Linked DNA regions of Chelatococcus sp. YT9. The protein of the gene in region 1 interacts with the protein of each later gene in a pairwise test. Links are inferred from orthologs where the notes say so. Each region holds a gene or a part of one and is shown on either strand. Other genes may lie near its edges. The genes, in order: uvrB and uvrA.

Region 1 (11,291 bases):
GAAACGCCTTGGGATGAAGTCATCGCCCCAGGGGTTCACGGCAATCTGCCGGATGCGCTCGAACAGGGCCAGGCGAAGGTCCGAGTTCCAGTACTCGGATTCCTTGCTCGCGAAGCGCATGGCCACTTCCGAAACCACAGCGACGGAGTCGCAGGCCGGAAGGTTGCGCGTCACATTGATGGGGTCCAGATCCATCGGCATGTGCGGTTCGCCCGGCGCACGCTCACCGGCGAAGCTGAACGAGCTCGCCAGGGCGAGCATCAGTGAAGCGGCGATCATCCTGCGCATGATAACTCCGACGCGTGGTAGCTCCGACAGCCGATATGGCCCAGCTTGACCATACAATTTTTCTGAACCATGCGGAATGGCGCTTGCGGGGTCAAGCGCAGCCGCGCCACAGTGACCGAAGAAGTGCTACTGACGCGTGATTGTCCAACAAAAGGTGGCTGATATGGCTGGCATTCGTATCGTGGTCGCGGGCGCCACGGGCTGGGTCGGACGGGCGCTCGTCCCCGCCATTCTGGCAGCGAAGGATCTCGCTCTGGTCGGCGCGGTCAGCCGGGCTGCGGCGGGACAGGACGCGGGCGAGGCCATTGGGCAGGCAGCCGCCGGTGTGATCGTCGCAGCCTCGCTCAAGGATGCGCTCGCAATTCCGTCCGATGTGGTCATCGATTACACGAAGCCGCATGTGGTGAAGGGGAACGTGCTCACGGCGATCGAAGCCGGCCGCAATGTCGTCGTCGGCACGTCGGGCCTCAGCGCCGAAGACTACGGCGAGATCGAAGCTGCGGCCCGCAAGGCGCATGTCGGCGTCATCGCAGCCGGCAATTTTTCCATCACGGCTACCTTGCTTAAGCGCTTTGCGCTGGAAGCGGCCCGCTACGTCCCCGATGTCGAAATCGTCGACTATGCAGCCGCCTCGAAGCCCGACGTTCCCTCGGGAACGGGACGCGAGCTCGCGGAAGTGCTGGGAGAGGCGCGCCAAGCGGGCACGGCGAAGCCCATCGCCGATCTCTCCGGACTCAAGGAAACGCGCGGCGCCAGTATCGGCGCGCCCGTTCCCGTGCAGGTGCACTCCCTGCGTCTTCCCGGCTACGTGCTGTCCTGCGAGGCTCATTTCGGACTGCCGGACGAACGTTTGCTCATTCGCCACGACGCCGGCTCGTCCGCGGCACCGTATGTTGCAGGCACTCTCCTGGCGGCGCGGCGTGTCGCGGAACAGCCGGGTCTCCGGCGCGGGCTCGACAGTTTGATGTCCTAGGGATGGACAGCCGTGTGAGCGGCAACGTCCCGCCGCGGCCTGCTGCGCTTTATGGGCCGCGTCAGCGTCCGATCAGTCCTGGCGGCCGCAGGTCCATCTCGGGCGAGAGGCGACGCGGCGGGGGCGAATAGGGCGCCGGGCTGTAGGCTGTGGCTGGCGCGTAGGATGGCACTCTGGGATCGCTGGTACGGGGAGCCGGATCGGGCGATGAAAGTGCCATGGGCGGCGCAGCTGGCGCCAGACCGGATGTCGGGATATCGGCGCCCTCTTCGTCTGGTCCATGATCAGGAAGAGGCCTTTCAGCGGGTATCTCGAACTGGGACGGCGAGGCCGTCGGCGCGTTGCCGGGCATCATGCCGGTCGCCGCCATCGGTGCGCTGTACGACATCGGTCGGTCGGGATCGATGCGCGGCACAAATTTGATCACAGGCTTGCAGATCGTGCGCCCCTTATTATGGCGCGCCAGATCCAGATGGAAATGATCATTGTGGTGGGCATCGGCGCCCGGGCCAAGCACCGTCGAGAAATAGCGGCAGGAGCCCACGAAGATTTCGCGCAGGAATTCCTGCTCCTCCGGCGCGCCGCGCCACCCCTTGAGAATGGTGATCACGCGCCCGTCGGCGAATGTCAGTGACATGATGTCGACCGCGTTGCCGTAGGAATGTTCGGAACGAGGCGCCCCTGCCTTGTTGTTCATGCTACGGCAGTTGTAGGAGCCCGCGTTGACGCCCGTGACCGGCTGGCCAAAATAGAGCATCGCGGCCGGCTGCACGATTTCGGCGAACCAGCGATCGGTCGTCGTGATCGCCGGACAAGCGAGCAGGGCGCGGGATTTCAGCGTGATGCTACCTTCACCGAAAGCACTCACGCGAAACGGATAATCCATGCCGCACGCGCCAGGACCGGAAATCGCCTTGGCTTGCTCGAAATAGGCGGATGCGCGCACATCCTTGTGCGTCGCGAGACATGCAACTTCAGCCTCGCCACGCCAGGCTGCTCGCTTTTCGATAACGAACAACCCGCATCCCGCGAGGGCCAGGACCACCAGTATGGACCCGCCCAGCTTCCATGAGGGCGGATGGATAGAGGGGCGGCGCGCCATACGCATTACTCCGCGCGCTGTCACTGTAAGGCTTGAAGAATGCGAGCATTGTCCTAACGGAATCTCAACGCGGCCTGGCTCACCGCAGCACGGGCATTCCGCCTGTCCCCTCACAGTTCTGCCAGGAACAGCGGACTTTCCCTGCGGCCGATCTTCTCAAGAAGTCGGGTGGACATCGCGCGTCCTTTACGTCCGTGACGACGAGACCTCACGAAAGCATCGCAGAATCATGAAAAACATGCGGAGGAGGTCTTCCCAACGGGGAGCGCGTTCCCTATCTTCCATGCATCGAGCGAATGGCGGCTATGCCTGCCGTTCGCAGGTCACGACGCTGGCTTTGCAGAATGCCGGCACCAGATGATTTCGACGGGAGAGACGACGTTGTTGAGAACCTTGGGTCGCCGCGGTGGTTTCGTTGCCATCGCCACGCTTGCCCTGATGGTCACGGCGAGTGTCGCGGAGGCGCGCGCGGGCCGCGGTGGTGGCATGGGCAGCAGGGGATCGCGCACCTATAGCGCACCGCCGCCAACAGCGACCGCGCCGACCCAATCGGCCCCGCTGCAGCGCTCGACTACGCAGCCGAGTGCTGCACAGCCGAATGCTGCGCAGCCCGGCATGGCTGCGCGTCCCACGACACCGCAGCGCTCGGGGCTGTTCGGCGGCGGCTTCGGCACAGCCCTGATGGGCGGCCTGTTGGGCGCCGGGCTGTTCGGCCTTCTGTCCGGCAGCGGCCTGTTCGGTGGCCTGTCCGGGCTCGGTTCCATCCTTGGCCTTCTCCTCCAGGTCGGTCTGATCGTCGGCCTCGTCATGTTGGCCATGCGGTTCTTCCGCCGTCGGCAGGAGCCGGCCATGGCTGGTGCCGGCCCCATGGGCAATGGCATGAACCGCAGCGCGCTAGGCGGCGGCCTTGGTGGCCTCGGCGGCGGTCTCGGTGGTCTCGGCAAGGGACTTGGTGGTGGCCTCGGCGGAGCCTCGGCTCCTGCTGCTCCGGCAGCCCCCGTCGATGAGCTCGACATTCAGCCGGCAGATTTCGACGCCTTTGAGCGCACGCTCATCGATGTGCAGGCTGCCTATTCAAATGAGGACCTGAACGCCTTGCGCCGCCTGGCCACCCCGGAAGTGGTTGCCTTCATGGCCGAGGATCTCGCCAGCACGGCGGCCGAAGGCCATGTCAACCGCCTCTCGGACGTCAAGCTTCTGCAGGGCGATCTCGCCGAAGCGTGGCGCGAGGGTGACGCGGAATATGCGACCGTCGCTATGCGCTTCTCGCTGATCGACACCACGCTTGATCGTGAGACGAACAAGATCGTCGAGGGTCATGCGGAGTTGCCGTCCGAAGCGACCGAGGTCTGGACATTCCGTCGCACAAAGGGCGGCAAGTGGATGCTCGCGGCTATCCAGCAGGCTTGATCTCAAGCCCGCTCTCGTAACCCAAATTGGAAAGGCGCCGTGTTCGGCGCCTTTTTCTTGCGAAGTGGCACTTGAGGGTGTCAGTCGTTGCCTTGGCCGCAGCTATATCCAACGAAGCATTGCGGGTTGTCGCGCGTCGAGAGGTAGGCTGGCACCTGACTCTGCCGCGGCGCGCAGTTCGTTACATAGGTATCGTAGAGATAGGGGCCCGTTCCGATGATCACGCGCCCCTGGCGCTGCACCAGATTCTGGAGAGCGGCGCAACTTTCGCGGGAGGCCTGAACCTGTGCTTGCGCGAAAGCCGATGGGACCGCAGCCGTGCCAAGCAGCGCGGCAACCCCGGTCACGGCGAGCGCTCTTAAAATCCTGGATAGCGATGTGTTGAAACCGGGGGGACAAATAGGCGGGTTCATCGTCATCAGTGTCCTCTGCGGCATTGGGATCATGCCTTCAATAGAAAACACTGATCGATTGTTCTTTCACAATCAGCAAGTTGTGATGAAGGGGCGTGCGATCCTAAAAGTGTAGGCTGCGCACGCCACCAGCCTAGCGTCGACGACGGCCGCCTTTCTTGACATTGGACGTGCCGGCCCAATCCGCGACGGAACGGGGCTTAAACTCCTCTGCTCCCAGTGGGATCTCGCGGTTGTGCGGTCCCATTTCGTCCAGCGTCGGCTTGCGTGCCCGGGTGGGTGGCTCACCATCGATGCCGGGAGGCTGGTTCGCTTTGGCCCCATATTTGCGGGATCCCGCAAAGCGCCCGGCCTTGGCTTCCACGTCTTCCTGCCGCGCCAGGGGATCGTCCGCGATGGCAAGCTCCGTCGCCTGAAGCCGCTTGATCTCGTCGCGGAGGCGCGCGGCGGTTTCGAATTCGAGATTGGCTGCGGCCTCGCGCATGCGCTTCTCGAGATCCGCCATGACGGCTTTGAGGTTGTGGCCCACACTGGCCGCCTCCTTCGGCAGGAGGCCGGTGTCCACCTTGACGTGATCGCGCTCGTAGACCGAATCGAGGATGTCGCCGATGTTCTTCTTGATGGACTGCGGCGTGATGCCGTGCTCGGCGTTGTAAGCGAGCTGTTTCTCGCGGCGCCGGGTCGTCTCGGCCATGGCCCGTTCAAGGCTGCCTGTGACATTGTCGGCATAGCAGATCACGCGGCCGTCGACATTGCGCGCGGCCCGGCCGATGGTCTGGATGAGCGAGGTCTCCGACCGCAGGAAGCCTTCCTTATCCGCATCGAGAATGGCGACGAGCGCGCATTCGGGAATGTCGAGGCCCTCGCGCAGCAGGTTGATGCCGACCAGCACGTCGAAGGCGCCGAGCCTCAAGTCGCGGATGATCTCGATGCGCTCGATGGTGTCGATATCCGAATGCATGTAGCGAACCCGGACGCCGTGCTCATGCAGATACTCGGTGAGGTCCTCGGCCATGCGCTTGGTCAGCACCGTGACAAGGGAGCGGTAGCCTTGTGCGGCCACCGCCTTGACTTCGCCGAGCAGATCGTCGACCTGCGTGCGGGCGGGGCGGATGTCGACGGGCGGATCGACGAGGCCGGTCGGGCGAATGACCTGCTCGACGAAGACGCCGCCGGTCCGCTCCATCTCCCACGAGCCGGGCGTCGCTGAGACATTCACGGTCTGGGGCCGCATGGCGTCCCATTCCTCGAAGCGCAGCGGGCGGTTGTCCATGCAGGACGGAAGGCGGAAGCCATATTCGGCCAGCGTCGCCTTGCGCCGGAAGTCGCCGCGATACATGCCGCCGATTTGCGGAATGGTGACATGGCTTTCGTCGGCGAAGACGAGCGCGTTGTCCGGCAGATATTCAAACAGCGTCGGCGGCGGCTCGCCTGGGCGGCGGCCGGTCAGATAGCGGGAATAGTTCTCGATGCCGGCGCAGGAGCCGGTCGCCTCCAACATTTCGAGATCGAAGGTCGTGCGCTGCTCCAGCCGTTGGGCCTCCAGGAGGCGCCCCATGCGGGTGAGTTCCTCCAGCCGCCATTTGAGCTCTTCCTTGATGCCCTTGATGGACTGGATCAGTGTCGGACGTGGCGTCACATAATGTGAATTCGCATAAACCTTGACGAAGCCGAGGTCGGCCGTCTTCTGACCCGTTAGAGGATCGAATTCGACGATTGACTCGACTTCGTCTCCAAAGAGGGAGACACGCCAGGCGCGGTCCTCGTAGTGGGCCGGGAAGATTTCGATAACGTCGCCGCGCACGCGGAAGGTGCCGCGGCCGAAGTCGCCACCCGTGCGCTTGTACTGCAGGGCTACGAGATCGGCGATCAGCTGCCGCTGTTCGATCGTCTCGCCGACCTTTACCGAGAAGGTCATGGCCGTATAGGTCTCGACCGAACCGATACCGTAGATGCAGGACACCGAGGCGACGATGATGACGTCATCGCGCTCGAGCAGGGCGCGCGTAGCGGAATGGCGCATGCGGTCGATCTGTTCGTTGATCGACGACTCCTTCTCAATGTAGGTATCCGACCGGGGCACATAGGCCTCGGGCTGATAGTAATCGTAATAGGAGACGAAGTATTCGACCGCGTTATCGGGGAAGAATCTCTTGAACTCCCCGTACAGCTGGGCGGCCAGCGTCTTGTTGGGAGCAAGGATGAGCGCCGGGCGCTGCGTTTCCTCGATCACCTTGGCCATCGTGAAGGTCTTGCCCGACCCGGTGACGCCGAGCAGAACCTGATCGGCCTCCTGGCGGCGAATACCATCGACGAGTTCGGCAATGGCGGCCGGCTGGTCGCCCGCCGGTTGAAAATCGGATTGCATGCGGAAGGCGACACCGCCTTCCGATTTCTCGGGCCTCTCCGGCCGGTGAGGCGTCCACAACTTGCCGTTCTTGAACAGCGGATTGCCGCTCTCCAGCAGGGCCGAGAGGGCTGCGACCGTGGCCGACACGCCTGACGCTCCCTCGGGGTTGCTCAGCGGGACCGGCGCCGTGGGCTTCTTTCTGGCCGCGGGCTTGCCTCCGGGCGGCTCGGACGTCCCGTTTTTGGCTGATGCGGAGCCCGCGCCTGGTGTCCATACGACACCCGTCTCAAAGCGCGCCTGTGGGGCCTCGCCGAAGCCACCCCGATCCTCATTACTATCGGACGCGGCACCGCCAGGTCCGGCGCGACCTTTATTGATCGCGGGATTGAGGAGATCCGCAAGGAACGGATTGAGGGGCTGGACGCGGGGTTTCGCAGCCTTGGAGCGGGGTGTTTTGGGAGCCATGGCCCCAATATGGGCCTACTTCCTCGTCGAGGAAAGACCGTCGACGTCATTCCCCGGCGCTTTCCCGGACAGCGCGAACGAGCCGCATCGTCGCGCGGCGTTCGCGCTGTCACGACCCTTGGGACGTTTGCAGCTAAATGCCGCTGAAAACGATCCCGATAACGAGCAGAACGAAGCCGAGCAAGAGCGTCTCGAAGCCGTAACCGGTGAAGAATGGTATCGGAAAGATACCGTAAGTGACGAGGAGCGCGATAATCGCCAGAATGAGCGCAACAATGAAAACGACCTTTGACGGAGCCGTCAAAGTGAAGCTGCCTGAGCTTGCCATCGAATTTCTCCCGTACAAAGGAGGGGAGGCGCGTCTGCGCGTGAAAGGCGGAGGCGCATGCCCCGCCCCTCCATGCCCAGAATAATGTCAACGATAGCAGTTGCTTAGATAAGAGGCGTGGCAGTTGCTGCCGAATGAACGGCAATCCTTCCACAGCCTGGCATGGGGCGACGCGATCTTTGCCGTCACGAGGGCGCCATGACGGCCCACATCGCGCTCATCAAGACTTCGCCGTCATAGGGCTTCCTGACAACCGGGATGTCGCTGAACACCGCTGGAATCATCGCGCTGTCCGCATAGCCTGTGGCGAAAACGAAGGGTATGCCGCGACGGCTCAGTTCCTCGGCAACCGCCATCGAGGTTTCGTCTCCCAAGTTGACGTCCAGAACGGCCACGTCTGGCGTGAGATTGCGCAACCTGATCAGGGCCTCGGCTGACGAGCCGGTGATCACCACGTTCGTGACGCCGTGCGTGTCCAGGATGTTCTCCACATCCATCGCGATCAGCATCTGGTCTTCGACGACGAGGACTTCGAGATCTGACATAAAGCCTGCGCGTTTCGGCCTGTCTCCGTCTCGGGGGACAATCGCGCCGGACGTCGAGCCGCTTTCATGGGCTTTCCTCACGTGTCGTGCCGGGAGCACGAACTCGGCCTGCAAGCCTTTCGGATCGTATGAGACCGCGCTCCGACCGCCAAGATCATAGGGGATGCTGCGGTTGATCAGGGCGGTACCAAAGCCACGACGGCTCGGCGGCTTTACCTCTGGACCACCGCGTTCGCTCCAGGAGAGGGTGAAATCACCTGCCCGGTCGAGCGACCAGCAAATCAAGAGCCTTCCCTTAGCTGACGACAGACTCCCGTATTTTGCGGCATTGGTTGCCAGTTCGTGCAGCACCAGAGCCATGACGGAGAACGAACGATTGTCCAGCCATACCGCTGGTCCCTCAAGAGTAACTTCTGCGGAATGCCGCTGATAGGGCGTTAGCTCAGCCGTAATAAGGTCAAGCAGCATGCCACCGTCGTTGCTGCGCACGATCTGGTCATGGGCGAAGGCCAACGCCTGGATACGCCCCTTCAGGGTCAGCACATAGTCGGCGAGATTCACGCCATCTGCCGATGGGTGGCTCACGATGGACTTGATAACCGCGAGGATGTTCTTGACGCGGTGATTGAGCTCCTCGTTGAGCATGCGCTGGCGGACATCAGCCTTGTTGCGCTCTTCCGCCATCATCTCGTTGTGGCGCAGCACCACCTCGACAGTGGCGATGCGAGCTGCCTCCGCGATTTCCCTGTCTGCCTCCGTCCAGGGTTGCGACTGGTGCCTGACGGTTTCCTTCCATATCGCGAAACTGCGGCGGGGTGTCAGGCGATCACCGAGGGGCCCGGATGCGTACAATTTCTCAGGGTTACCTGCCCATTCGAGTGTCTGCACGAACTCCTTCCGGAAGAAGAAAAGGTAGTCGCGCGGCGTTTGCGAGAGCGGGATAGCGAGAAGGCCGGAGGCGATCTCCTCATAGTCCGCCGCGGAGGGAAGGCGTTGCGGCAGAGTGTGGGTGGCCCAGACTTTTCCCTCCGCGACATCGCCGACAAATTTGGTGATCTCCGGCAGCGCATCGAGGGGTGGGGTCGTGCCGTAGCTGTTCCAGGTTCCGTTCATCCAAAGGCCGACGCCATTGCACGGCATCAGCCGCATGAAATCCGGCAGGTTGTCGCGCAGGAGGCTCTCGATGTCCGCGTAGTGGGAGGCGGCCTGCAAGAAGCGATCGAGCGCATCTCGCGCGGTAGTTGCCGTCTCGAGCTTGCGTTTTTGCTTCAGCACATGCAGGTGCAGGGAAAAAAATTCCCCGAACATCTCGGCGGAAACCCGCTGCGCCATTGGCAGAACACGGGGCGTGTAGTGGTGACAGGCAATAAGACCCCAAAGCTTTCCGTCTATGATGACCGAAATGGACATCGAGGCGGCAACGCCCATGTTGCGCAGATACTCGCAGTGGACAGGCGAGACGCTGCGCAGGTGCGCGTAAGACAGGTCGAGCGGTTCGCCGGATGCGTCGAGTTCCGGCACGATGGGCACGCGCAAGCCACTCGCGTCGGAAATGATGCGAATTGTATTGCGCAGATAGAGCTCGCGTGCCTGCTTGGGGATGTCGCCGGCTGGAAAATACTGTCCCAGAAAACTTTCGAGATCCGACCGCTTTGCTTCGCTGACGACCTTGCCGGCACCGTCCTGCTCGAAGCGATAGATCATCACCCGATCGTAGCCCAACAACGCGCGGACCAGTTTGGATGTCTTGTCGATCAGCTTGTCGACTTCAGTTACGTCGCTGATGCGACTGATGAGCTGACGCGCAAGCTCAAGCGGTGAAGCAACCGTCTGCCTCGGCTCAAATTCAATGACGACCGTGGCCTTGTGGCGGTGAATGGCAACATCGAAGCGGCGTTCATCCGCTAGGGCAATGTCAAAAAGAAGGGACGGTCGAGCCGCTCCGCTCGATGTGGTCAAGGCATTGCGCAGGGCGTGCGTGGCTTGGGAGCCGAGAACGCTATCCAGAGGAGCGTTATTCAAGTCGGAATCAGACAGCCCCAGCATCTCGGGAGCGTTTGCCGAGTGCCGTAACACGACGGCCGCGTTGACGTCACAGGCAAGTAGGCAACCATGCGGCTGGATGCTGCCCGGTATATGGATTGGCTCCCGGTCACAGTTGGTCAGGTCGACCGAAGAGCTCCGATGGGCCATTGTCCGTTTAAACGGCATCGGCAAGTCGTCCCCGGCGCATGTCATCGGTGCCGGTGGGCGCCGTTTCACTGAAGGCTCGTTCCGCAGCGCCGAAGACAGCCCGTGCAGCCCCTATTGTCGCTTCCATATCGATAGGATTGACCTGATCCAGGAGCGCCGTGAAGGCGCGCCAATCGTTGAGCCCGCGAGCTTGTACGGAGAGATGCCGGGCGCCTCTGTTTTCACTTAATCCGATTGCATCAGCGCGCTTGTACAGGATTTGGGCTCCGAGATTGGACCCAATAATAACGTACAACGTCCCCAGAAGCTCCGCCTCGCTCGAGATTTTCGCTGACGCGGCTGCCGGCTCATCGGCGTGCAGACCCAGATCGCGCAGATCCTGTCGAAGAAAGCTTCCGATCATCCGGGGGCGCCAGGAGCCCCAGGCTTCCGGCCAGGCCGTCAGGTCCAGGCGGCGCTCGATCGGCAGCCTGAACTTTGCCATTCCCTGAATATACCTGATATAGTCTTCCAGTCGCTCGAACGAGCCAACTTGCGTGTCCACGCGTGCGTGAGCGAGACGGGTCTGCTCCCGTAAAGTGAACCGCCGCGTTGCTTGAGACATCTCGCTTCTTTCTGCTCGTCACCGCATCTGATGTCACAATGGGCTTTTGTCAACATCGCCGTCACCTGTGAAGGTGACGATCCGGACATTCGAACGCATGGGGGTAAAAAAGACGCAGCGGCTAAGGATTCGGAAGCTTAGCCTTGGCTTTTTTTAAGGTGCGTGACGCAAAATGTTGTATGTTGCGAAGCCAGGTTGGTCGTGTTCGGCTCCAGCGTTTTGATCCTGACTTCGCTCTCGCAGTAGTATCTGTCTGTGGAACATCCCAATGCATTGCAATATCTGTGGCGGCACAGCGTTCCTCGACATGCCGAAGCGGCCTCTCGCGCGCTGCGCCGCTTGCGGCTCACTGGAGCGCACCCGCAAGGCTGCCTTGCATATAAAGGCGCTAGGCCTCGCTGAAGGCGCGCATATCCTGCATTTCGCGCCGGAGCGCGGGCTCGCAAAGCTATTGCAGGAGATAGGCCGCGAAAACTATCGCGCCGTCGATATCGCGCCGGATGCCTATGCCGACGTCGGCGTGCCGGTCGGTGCCTTTGATCTCTGCCGCGATGGCTTTCACCTCAAATCCGACAGCTTCGATCTCATCGTGCACAACCATGTGCTCGAACATATCGCCT
Region 2 (11,589 bases), 2.4 Mb from region 1 along the record:
CGCCTGTGCTGATCTATCTCGGCATGCGCAGTGCGCGCGCGCCAGCTCCGGCGGCTCCGGCGCCCGCATCCGACAGCAAGAAGGCGCCGCGCCCGGCATCCTGACGGAGAGTGTAATGGCCGAGAGCCGACGTTACGACGGTTTCGTTCCCGGCCGCTTCAAGCTCGACGCCTACGGCAACGGCGGTTTCCGCTTCGCCGAGATGTCACACCGCGGCTCCATCCTGACCTTGCCGTCCGGCATCAAAGCCTGGGAGGTCACGGATGCGGATGAGCTTCGGATCGACCATTTCGCGCCGGTCATCGCCGAGGCGGCGGATATCGAACTCCTGTTGATAGGTACGGGCTCGGACATGGTTCCGCTGGCACCCGCTATCCGGCAGGCCCTCAGCGAGGCGGGCCTTAAAGTCGACGTCATGCAGACTGGGGCCGCGGCCCGCACCTACAACGTACTGCTCGCCGAAGACCGTCATGTCGCGGCCGCGCTGATCGCGGTAAGCTAGACATGATGGCCGACTGGGCTGGCCCGGGCGACGAAACTACCCTGGCGCCAGCGTTTTCCCATTGCGAGCAACTCGTCCGCGACAACGATATCGATCGCTTCCTCGCAGGCCTGTTCATTCCGGCCGACAAGAGGCGCTATTGCTTCGCGCTCTACGCTTTCAGCCATGAAATCGCGCGCGTCAGGGAATTGGTGAACTCACCACTGCCGGGGGAGCTTCGCTACCAGTGGTGGCGGGATGCACTTGGTGAGGAGGAGGCGCGCGGCGATGTCGCCGCCCATCCTGTCGTTGCTGCCCTGCTTGCGACCGTCGCGCGCTTCCGACTACCGCAGCAGGCCCTTCTTGATCTGATCGATGCGCGGATCTTCGACCTCTATGACGATCCGATGGGGCCGACCAGCGATCTCGAGGGCTACAGCGGGGAGACCAGCTCGGCGCTGCTGCGGCTCGCTTCGCTGATCTTGGCCGATGGCGGCGACGCGGGCGCGGCCGATGCCGCCGGGCACCTCGGTGTGGCTCAGGCGGTGACCGGTTTACTCAGGGCCTTGCCCTGGCATCTCAGGCGCGGTCAGGTCTATGTACCGGCGGATATCCTGGCGGAAGCCGGGATGGCGGCATCGGAGCTCTTGGCCGGCGAGCGGACGCCGGGCCTTGGGAGGGTCATCGCAGCCATGCGCGGTCTAGCGGAACGGCACTATCGCGCCGGCCTCGATGGGCTCGCTCAAGTGCCGGCGCGCGTCCGGCCGGTTTATCTGCCGGCGATGCTTGTACCAGCTTATCTCAGGGAATTTGAGCGGCGCGACTATGACCCGTATCGGTCGATCGTCGACCTCCCGCAATGGCGCAAACAATGGCTGCTGTGGCGCGCTTCGCGGCGGTTGCGCTAGAACTTAGCTGATCTCATACCGAGCCACCTAGTCATTCCGAGGCGAGCCGATAGCCCAAACCCGGAATCGACGAGCACGACGGCAAGCCGGAAACCCTCTGAGTCGGCGTGTCTTCTTGTCCCGTGCCTATGGGTCCGGCTCCTCGCTCACTGGAGGACCCGGAATGACGGCGGGAGTGGCTCAAGACGCGGCGCATTCTAAATTTCGCCGCTGATCGATCAGATCGCGGCCACCGCAGGTTCCGGCAACGTCGCTCGCCAGCGCGCAAAATCAGCCCTTGCCCTGTCGGTCAACGCCTTCTTTTTGGCGACGGCCTTGGCGGGGCCGCGCAGGCGTTTGCCGTCGGGGCTCTTGATCGCGCCTTCGAGTGGCGGGAACAGGCCGAAATTGACGTTCATCGGCTGGAAGGACTGCGGTCCAGCGTCGATTGCCGCGATGTGCCCGCCGGTTATGTGGTTGATGAGGGCGCCGAGGGCGGTCGTCGCCGGCGGCATTGTGATCTCGCCGCCCCCCTCGCGCTCAGCCGCCGCAAGCCGACCGGCGATCAGCCCGATGGCTGCGCTCTCCACATACCCTTCGCAGCCGGTGATCTGCCCGGCAAATCGCAGGCGTGGCAGGGCCTTCAGGCGCAGGCGCGGATCGAGAAGCTTAGGGGAGTTGAGGAAGGTGTTCCGGTGCAGCCCTCCGAGACGCGCGAATTCCGCGCGCTCCAGGCCGGGGATCATGCGCAGCACATCCACCTGCGCGCCGTGGCGGAGCTTCGTCTGGAAGCCCACCATGTTGAAAAGCGTGCCAAGGGCATTGTCCTGCCGCAACTGCACGATGGCATAGGGTTTTTCGTCGGGGTTGCGCGGGTTGGTGAGGCCAACCGGCTTCATGGGCCCGTGCCGCAGCGTTTCACGTCCGCGCGCGGCCATGACCTCGATCGGCAGGCAACCATTGAAGTAGGGGGTATCCTTCTCCCATTCGCGGAAGTCGCTGGTTTCACCTGCGAGCAAGGCATCAACGAAGGCCTCGTATTCCTCGCGGGTCATGGGGCAATTGAGATAGTCGGCTCCCGTGCCGCCCGGACCGGCCTTGTCATAGCGCGATTGCGCCCAGGCGATGTCCATATTGATGGAATCGCGATGGATGATGGGGGCGATGGCATCGAAGAACGCGAGTTCCCCCTCGCCGGTGAGCGCCCTGATGGCATCCGCCAGGGACGGAGAGGTGAGGGGACCTGTGGCGATGATGGTTTCGCCCCAGTCCTCCGGCGGCAGTCCGGAGACCTCTGCCCGGGCGATGTGGACATTCGGGTGGTTCGCGAGAGCGGCGGTGACAGCGGCGGAAAAGCCTTCACGGTCGACGGCCAATGCGCCTCCGGCCGGCACCTGGTGACGGTCTGCCATTGTCATGATGAGCGAGGACAGCCCACGCATCTCCTGATGGAGAAGGCCGACAGCGTTCGTTTCGGCGTCGTCGGAGCGGAAGGAGTTGGAGCAGACGAGCTCCGCCAGGCCCTCGCCCTTGTGGGCGGGCGTCGCCGTGGTCGGCCGCATCTCATGGAGAATGACGCGTTGGCCCGACTGGGCGATCTGCCAGGCGGCTTCGGAGCCGGCGAGGCCACCGCCGATGATGTGAGTTGGTTGAAGCGTCATGCCGCCCTATGTGTCGGGTGGCTTGGCCATCGTCAAGATTTGTTCAGTCGTTCGAGCGTTATATGGAGGACATTGCAACCGCCGCTGCGCACTGCCAGCACCGCGGCGCGGGCCGGATCCGCCTCGGCTAAGAGCGTGACCTCTCCCAAGCGGTGCATGCCGGCCTCGATCTTCATGTGATCACCAGCCGCTGTCTCGACGACCACCAGGCGGGATGGGATGAGCGTGCGCCTGCCAGCTTCATCGACAGCGTATATCTTTGTCATGGTCGTTCTCCGTAACATCAGCCGGGCTTTGTCGGCGGCAGCGACAAACAGCGATGTCACGGCTTATTGAAGGCGCGCTGGGAGCATCCGGCGCGTTCGTAGTCTCAAAACACGAACGCCCGCCAAACGGGCGGGCGTTACGAGCCAGGATCTTGTGAGTGATCCCGACGATCAGGCGCCGACCTTCGTGTGCTTGCGCGCAATGAAGGGGATATCCCAACGGGACAGGCCGAGATCGTTGAGTTCGCGGTCCGACAGACGAGAAAGCTCGCGGACGGTGTCGCGGTAGCGCAGGTAGCTGCGGATCTTAGCGAGGATATGCGTGACGATCATTTTAATCTCCTGACGGCGAGGGGCTTAGCGGATGCTGCCGATCTCGCCTTGTTGCGATGCAGCATATAGGCCTTTGCCTCGATTTCAGGCAGGGGAGATTCTGTATGACAGTCATGCGTGGGGAGCATGACGAAGGCGTCAGCAGGGTAAGGATTTAGTTACATTTGGGTCGAAATTCCGCAAAAACGGCGAAATCGCGGCACGGAGCTATTCCGCAGCCGCTTGTTTGCGTGTGCGAAGTGGGCGCCTCTCGAGGACCTCTGCCAGAAATTTGCCCGTATGACTGCTCGAAGATTTGGCAATCGTCTCCGGCGTTCCCTGCGCCACAATGGTGCCGCCGCCGTCGCCGCCTTCAGGCCCCATGTCGATGACCCAGTCGGCCGTCTTGATGACCTCGAGGTTGTGCTCGATCACGATGACGGTGTTGCCCTGCTCGACGAGCTCATGGAGGACCTCCATCAGCTTCGCCACATCGTGGAAATGCAGGCCGGTGGTCGGTTCGTCGAGGATATAGAGAGTCCGTCCGGTAGCGCGCTTCGACAGTTCCTTGGACAGCTTCACCCGTTGCGCCTCGCCGCCCGACAGTGTGGTCGCCTGCTGCCCAACCTTGATGTAGCCAAGGCCGACGCGCGACAGCGTTTCCATCTTGTCGCGGATTGCCGGCACGGCATGGAACAGGTCGCGGGCCTCGTCGACCGTCATATCGAGCACGTCGGCTATGGAGCGCTGGCGGTACTTCACCTCCAGCGTCTCGCGGTCATAACGCTTGCCCTTGCAGACGTCGCAGGTGACGTAGACGTCGGGCAGGAAGTGCATCTCGATCTTGATGACGCCGTCGCCCTGGCAGGCTTCACAGCGTCCGCCCTTGACGTTGAAGGAGAAACGTCCCGGCTGATAACCGCGCGCCTTGGCTTCGGGCAGGCCGGCAAACCATTCGCGGATCGGCGTGAACGCGCCGGTATAGGTCGCCGGGTTCGACCGTGGCGTGCGGCCGATCGGCGACTGGTCGATGTCGATGACCTTGTCGAGATGTTCCAAGCCCTCGATGGCCTCGAACGGCGTGGGATGCTCAAGAGCGTTATTCAACCGCCGCGCCACGGCCTTGTAGAGCGTGTCGATGACGAGCGTCGACTTGCCGCCTCCGGACACACCCGTGACACAGGTGAAGGTGCCGAGCGGAAATGAAGCGGTCACGTCCTTGAGGTTGTTGCCGCGCGCTCCGGTAATGGTGAGCTCGCGCCCTTTCTGCGGCTTGCGGCGCTTCGCCGGCAGCGGCACGCCGAGTTCGCCGGTGAGATAGCGGCCAGTCAGAGAGGCTGGATTGGCGAGGATTTCGTCGGGCGTACCCTGCGCGACGATCTCGCCGCCATGGATGCCCGCACCCGGCCCGACATCGACCACATAATCGGCCGTCAGGATGGCGTCTTCATCGTGTTCGACGACGATGACCGTGTTGCCGAGGTCACGTAGCCGCTTCAGGGTCTGCAGCAGCCGCTCGTTGTCGCGCTGGTGCAGGCCGATCGACGGTTCATCGAGCACGTAGAGCACGCCCGTGAGCCCCGAGCCGATCTGGCTCGCCAGACGGATGCGCTGGCTCTCGCCGCCCGAGAGGGTGCCGGAGGCTCGCGCCAGGGTGAGATAGTCGAGGCCGACGTCCAGCAGAAACACCAGACGGTCGCGGATCTCCTTGAGGATACGACCGGCGATCTCGTTCTGCTTGGCGTTGAGCTGATCAGGAACGGCATCGAACCAGTCCCGGGCAGCGCGCACGGACAGTTGCGCCACCTCGCTGATGTGATGACGGCCCACTTTGACCGCGAGCGCTTCCGGTTTGAGCCGGTGCCCCCCGCAGGCCGCGCAGGGCGTCTCGCTCATGAAGCGGCCGATCTCCTCGCGTGCCCAGTCGCTTTCGGTTTCTTTCCAGCGGCGTTCGAGGTTTGAGATCACGCCCTCGAAGGGCTTGTTGACCTCGTAGGCGCGCAGTCCGTCCTCGTAAGAGAAGCGCACCGAGGTCGAGCCGCTGCCGTAAAGGATGACGTCCCGCGCCTTGTCCGGAAGCTCGCTCCACGGCTTCGTGACGGAGAAACCATAGTGGCGCGCCAGTGCGTCGAGCGTCTGGCCGTAATAGGGCGACGTCGAGCGCGCCCAAGGAGCGATCGCGCCGCCGCGCAATGTCAGTGTATGATCCGGCACCACGAGGTCGGGATCGATCCGCATCTCATGCCCGAGCCCGTCGCAGACCGGGCAGGCGCCGTAGGGATTGTTGAAGGAGAAAAGCCGCGGCTCGATCTCCGGGATCGTGAAACCGGACACCGGGCAGGCGAATTTCGACGAGAGCACATCGCGGCGTGGACTGCCTTTGGCGTCTGTTTCATCGGCAAATTCGATAACCGCGATGCCTTCGGCGAGCTCCAGCGCCGTCTCCAGCGACTCCGCGAGGCGCGCGGCGATATCGGGGCGAACGACGACGCGATCAACCACCACATCGATGTCGTGCTTCAGCTTTTTGTCGAGATTGGGTGCGTCGGCGATCTCGTAATAGGTCCCGTCGATCTTCACGCGCTGGAAGCCGCGCTTCATGAAGTCCGCAAGTTCCTTGCGATACTCGCCCTTGCGGCCTCGCACCACCGGCGCGAGCAGGTAGAGGCGCGTCTTTTCCGGCAAGGCCAGGATGCGGTCGACCATCTGGCTGACGGTCTGGCTCTCGATGGGCAGGCCGGTGGCCGGGGAATAAGGCACGCCGGCGCGCGCCCAGAGAAGGCGCATGTAGTCATAGATTTCAGTGACGGTGCCGACGGTCGAGCGCGGGTTTTTCGACGTGGTCTTCTGCTCGATGGAGATCGCGGGCGACAGACCGTCGATCTCGTCGACGTCCGGCTTCTGCATCATCTCGAGGAACTGCCGAGCGTAGGCTGAAAGCGATTCGACGTACCGCCGCTGGCCCTCTGCGTAGATCGTGTCAAAAGCGAGTGAGGATTTGCCCGACCCGGAAAGGCCCGTGAAGACGACCAGCTTGTCTCGCGGAACCGCGAGGTCGACGTTCTTGAGATTGTGCTCCCGCGCTCCGCGAATGGTGAGCATGCGCGTCGGGCCGTCATGACGGAGGCGCTTGCTTTCGGGCAGCATGACTGCAGACCTCGCGACGGAGATCCCCGCGACGGATGTCTCGGCCGCGGGTTCCTTCGCGGTCCGTGCCTTGGCGGCCGGCGCCTCGGGAGCCAGTGACTTGGCCGCCGCGGAAACGGTGGCTGCGGGATTCTTCTTCGATTTCTGAGCCATGGCTCTCAACGGACAAGTGGGATCGACAGGAGCGGACGGCGCCTGGAGCGCTGAACGACGAACGACTTGAAGAATGAGCCCGTTCTTCTCGCATGGCTTGTCGCTTGCGGGAAGGACGAGATCGTAACCCCGTATTCAAGGGCAGGTTCGGGCAACTACATGGGCCTTCCACTCCATTTATGCCAGTGGCTGCGTATCTGACGGGAAATCCCCGGACACGGGCGCTGCGGTCAGGCACGCTGGTTGGGCCGATCACGGGTTAGCCTCCGCAATCCCCACATCCTGCCGACCAGGATCTCACCGGAGCGCCCATGCCGACGCTACGGCTCCGTTCCCGGACTGGTCGATGAGTTTTTCTGGCTCACGGAGAGTTGCAGACTTTGGATATTCTGTCTAGAACAGAAAGGGAACATTTTATCGCGCCGCGGTTCGGGCGTGTTGCGGGTTGTCATCACGGCTGCCATTGCATGTGGACAAGCCGGTGCCTTCGGGCGACGGCAGCGGGGATGATCGGCTAGTGTCCGGACCAAGTGTAGGCTTTGGAATTTGCTGAGCCAAATCCCGGTGCCCACGTCAGGAGAGCCTGGGTAGCTCTTATGCGCCCGATTGGTTTCCGACTGTGTGGCTGCGTTCGTGATTAGTTGGTTCGGCTTGGCCGTGGAGGTCCGTGATGGCAGGCAGCGTCAATAAGGTTATTCTGGTGGGGAATCTCGGGCGCGACCCCGAGACTCGTCGGCTCGGCTCGGGCGACCCCGTCGTCAACCTGCGCATCGCCACCTCGGAGACTTGGCGTGACAAGGCCACCGGTGAGCGCCGGGAGCGCACGGAATGGCATAGTGTAGTGATCTTCAACGAAAATCTCGCGAAGATCGCCGAGCAATATCTGCGCAAGGGATCGAAGGTTTACCTCGAGGGGCAGCTGCAGACCCGCAAATGGCAGGACAAAGATGGTCAGGAGCGCTACACGACGGAGATCGTGCTGCAGCGCTTTCGCGGCGAGCTCACGATTCTCGACAGCCGCGGCGGCGAAGGCGGTGGGGCCATTGAGGACGACAGCTATGGGGGCTCGCGTGGAGGCGACTTTGGTCGGGCCTCGCCCATGGAGCAGCGCTCCCCGGACCGGCGCCCGGCCGCGAGCGGCGGTTCAAAATACGCCAGTGACCTTGACGACGATATTCCGTTCTAGCCCAACAACACGCATCGATAGCCCGCGACGTCATCTGGGACGAGCGCGGGCTCGCGCCGGGATCCGGTAACGGTACGGCCCAAGGGGCCCACCTTCCGTTACACGGCGCCGTCCTGTTGGAGCGGTAACGTCCGGATGAGGCCGCATTACATCCGCGCCAAGAGCGTGAATGTCGATAGGCCTTATGTCCCGCCTGTTTCGATGACCTCGAAGGCCAGGAATTTCGTGGTCTGCGCCTCGTTGAAATTGTCGTCGGAGACGATCACCAGCGTGCGGTTGCCGTTATTCAGCCGGGGGCCGAAATCCATGCCCTCGAAGTTGTCGAGCGCTGTGCCGAGGGTGGCAAGATCCAGGACCAGCGTTTTCGCGAGCGGCACCCAGCTTGCGCCGGAAAGAGCGTCGATGGCGGAAACGTCGGTCGCATTCCGCCGGTCCGCACGGTAAAGACGGATATCGTTTCCTTTGCCCGCGCTGTAGCCGCGTTCCATGACGAGCAGGGATCCTTCGTCGAGAGCGAGAATGTCGGAGACGCCATTGTCTGCGAAGCCGCCGGGCTTGGCAGGGGCCATGCGGATCGGATCCGTGACATAGACCCATTCGGGGCCGGCCTGTCCGGATACCATGTTGAAGGTGGAAACACGTACAGGGCTGGTTTCAGTCAGTGAGGCCTTAGGGCCGTCCTCAACCAGCGCATTCTCCAGCGCCGCGATCAATGTTCCCGCGTCCGGGGTCAGCGCCAGTCCTTCAAAGGCGAGATTGTTGCGCGGCCCGCGTTTGCCATCGGTGCTGACGCGGTAGCGGGCAGGCAGCGGGATCTCGCGCAGATGGTGCCCGTCAGCGGTGCTGGCCCGCAGCACGGGGTCGATCCCGGCGGTCGCGTCCCCTTCGCTCGTCCAGTAGAGCGCGCCACTTCCCGGATCGAGGCGCAGCGCCTCCGGGTCGACACGTCGTGTCGGGAATGGCTTCCCATCGGCGTCACGAAGGGGCACGGCCTGGTCGATTGTCACCGCGCGAAAGCCCGAGGCGTCATAGTCGAGCGTCAGCTTGTAGAAGCGAGCGGGCGCCTTCTCCGAGCGATCGTCACTGAGAGCGATCCAGCGTCCGCTGGCTGCGTCGAAAGCGAGCCCGGAGAGCCCGCCGACCCGCGTTCCGTCCACGTCGAGAGGAGCTCGAATGCTCTTCTCGCCGATGAAGCGTAGCGTCAGGGTGCCGGACATGTTTTCGGCGGCGAGAGCCGCAGGGATGAAGCTGGCCAGAACGGCAGCCGGAAGAAGGAGGCATGATCTCAACATAGCTGTTCCTCCGGGCCCGTTCCCAGCGACCTTGGCACATTGACGAGCGCGACCGTAGGCCGATCCGGCGACGGTCCGGTGACAGCCCAGGAAGCCTCGCGATGTGCTTCAAGCGGCTTTTCCAGGCGACGAACCTCCACGAAAAATGCGTCGCGAATCATCGAAATCGGTGGCTGGGCGTCGCGAGAGCGGCGCGTGGATGCAGACCGAATTACCCGCAATGGATAAGATATTGATATATATCGATAATTAAATCGTGAACAGGGGGCCTCAATGCTGGCTTTTCACGGACGGATGCGCTAGAGCTTGGTACTGGTAAAGTGCATCCCTTTTTTCGATGAGATCGCTCATGAACTCGTTGAATCAGGTGCGTTTCCCCATCATGCGGACGGGGCACGGCCGCTGGGCTGGGGCCTGAATGGAATGGCTATCGTGGCATAGGCTGCCCCTCATTGCGGACGGGATCCGTTCGGGACGCTCCAAAAGCCCCTTCCTGAGATTTTTGTTGGAATTCTCTCTTGGCAGATGATGACGAGAAGATCGGCGGCGACATCGCTCTGGTGTCGATCTCCGATGAGATGAAGCGCAGCTATCTCGATTACGCCATGAGCGTGATCGTGAGCCGCGCCTTGCCGGATGTGCGCGACGGACTCAAGCCGGTGCACCGCCGCATCCTCTATTCCATGTACGAAAACGGCTATACGCCCGACAAACCTTATCGCAAGTCGGCGCGCGTGGTCGGTGATGTGATCGGTAAATATCACCCGCACGGTGACCAGTCGATCTATGACGCGCTGGTGCGCATGGCGCAGGACTTTTCCATGCGCCTGCCGCTTTTGGACGGGCAGGGGAACTTCGGCTCTGTCGATGCCGACCCGCCGGCGGCCATGCGCTACACCGAGGTGCGTCTCGCCAAGCCCGCAATGGCGCTGCTGGACGATCTCGACAAAGATACGGTCAATTTCCAGGACAACTACGACAACAGCGAGCGCGAGCCAACGGTCCTGCCGGCAGGCTTCCCGAACCTCCTGGTGAATGGCGCGGGCGGCATCGCCGTTGGCATGGCGACCAACATCCCGCCGCATAATCTCGGCGAGGTGGTCGATGCATGCTTCGCCTATATCGAGGATCCGGAGATAAGCCTTGAGGCGCTGACCGAGATCATCCCGGGGCCGGACTTCCCGACGGCTGCGACCATCCTCGGGCGCGGCGGCATCCGCTCGGCCTATTCGACCGGCCGCGGTTCGATCATCATGCGTGCTCGCGCCTCTGTCGAGCAGATCCGGAAGGATCGCGAGGCGATCATCGTCACCGAAATTCCCTATCAGGTGAACAAGGCGGCGCTGATCGAGAAGATTGCGGATCTTGTCCGCGAGAAACGGATCGAGGGCATCGCCGACCTGCGCGACGAGTCCGATCGCGACGGTATGCGCATCGTGATCGAGCTGAAGCGCGACGCGGTGGCCGATGTGGTTCTGAACCAGCTCTACCGTTTCACCGCGCTGCAGACGAGCTTCGGCGCCAATATGGTGGCGCTGAACGGCGGCCGGCCGGAACTCCTCAACCTCTACGACATGATCCGCGCTTTCGTGGATTTCCGCGAGGAGGTTGTTTCCCGGCGCACGAAATATCTGCTCAACAAGGCCCGCGATCGCGCCCATATCTTGGTCGGCCTCGGCATCGCGGTCGCCAATATCGACGAGATCATCCAGCTTATCCGCTCGTCAGCCGACACCAATTCTGCCCGTGAAGCGCTGATGGCGCGCCACTGGCCTGCGCATGATGTCGCTGCTCTGATCGCCCTCATCGACGATCCGAACCATCGTGTCGCCGAGGATGGCACCTACCGGCTGTCGGAGACCCAGGCAAGGGCGATCCTCGACCTGCCGCTGCGGCGCCTCACGGCTCTCGGCCGTGATGAGATCGCTGACGAATTGAACAAACTGGCGATCGAGATCGCCGACTATCTCGATATCCTGCGCTCCCGCACGCGCATCCTAGGCATCGTGCGGGATGAACTCGCCGCCATCAAGGATGCCTTCGCCACTCCCCGGCGCACCGAGATTCTCGACTGGGATTCGGATGTCGACGATGAGGATCTGATCCAGCGCGAGGACATGGTCGTCACCGTGAGCCACGCCGGCTACATCAAGCGCGTGCCGCTCTCGACCTATCGCGCCCAGCGGCGCGGCGGCAAGGGCCGC

The links.
Region 2: the proteins of uvrB (region 1) and uvrA interact in binary tests that used the Escherichia coli proteins (3 or more experiments, as listed by UniProt). The link is inferred for Chelatococcus sp. YT9 from one-to-one orthologs.

What each region holds. Positions count from the first base shown.
Region 1 is NZ_JAHBRW010000001.1:2,422,269-2,433,559, forward strand. Bases 4,120-7,324 are described here. They hold uvrB (excinuclease ABC subunit UvrB), read right to left. Parts: upstream 7,002-7,324; coding sequence 4,320-7,001; downstream 4,120-4,319. Other genes in these bases: KIO76_RS11045 (hypothetical protein), read right to left, coding at 4,120-4,120; KIO76_RS11055 (hypothetical protein), read right to left, coding at 7,135-7,324. Also shown: KIO76_RS11025 (hypothetical protein), read right to left, coding at 1-288; dapB (4-hydroxy-tetrahydrodipicolinate reductase), read left to right, coding at 452-1,261; KIO76_RS11035 (extensin-like domain-containing protein), read right to left, coding at 1,323-2,363; KIO76_RS11040 (TIM44-like domain-containing protein), read left to right, coding at 2,745-3,773; more of KIO76_RS11045, read right to left, coding at 3,854-4,119; more of KIO76_RS11055, read right to left, coding at 7,325-7,329; KIO76_RS11060 (HWE histidine kinase domain-containing protein), read right to left, coding at 7,515-10,067; KIO76_RS11065 (biliverdin-producing heme oxygenase), read right to left, coding at 10,075-10,551; KIO76_RS11070 (methyltransferase domain-containing protein), read left to right, coding at 10,940-11,291. UniProt on the Escherichia coli protein: The UvrABC repair system catalyzes the recognition and processing of DNA lesions. A damage recognition complex composed of 2 UvrA and 2 UvrB subunits scans DNA for abnormalities.
Region 2 is NZ_JAHBRW010000001.1:55,277-66,865, reverse strand. The notes cover bases 3,636-7,138. They hold uvrA (excinuclease ABC subunit UvrA), read right to left. Parts: upstream 6,755-7,138; coding sequence 3,836-6,754; downstream 3,636-3,835. In the rest of the region: protein translocase subunit SecF, read left to right, coding at 1-104; KIO76_RS00290 (Mth938-like domain-containing protein), read left to right, coding at 116-502; KIO76_RS00285 (phytoene/squalene synthase family protein), read left to right, coding at 508-1,389; methylenetetrahydrofolate--tRNA-(uracil(54)-C(5))-methyltransferase (FADH(2)-oxidizing) TrmFO, read right to left, coding at 1,608-3,029; KIO76_RS00275 (hypothetical protein), read right to left, coding at 3,062-3,295; KIO76_RS00270 (DUF1127 domain-containing protein), read right to left, coding at 3,467-3,628; ssb (single-stranded DNA-binding protein), read left to right, coding at 7,578-8,093; KIO76_RS00255 (esterase-like activity of phytase family protein), read right to left, coding at 8,276-9,385; gyrA (DNA gyrase subunit A), read left to right, coding at 9,904-11,589. UniProt on the Escherichia coli protein: The UvrABC repair system catalyzes the recognition and processing of DNA lesions. UvrA is an ATPase and a DNA-binding protein. A damage recognition complex composed of 2 UvrA and 2 UvrB subunits scans DNA for abnormalities.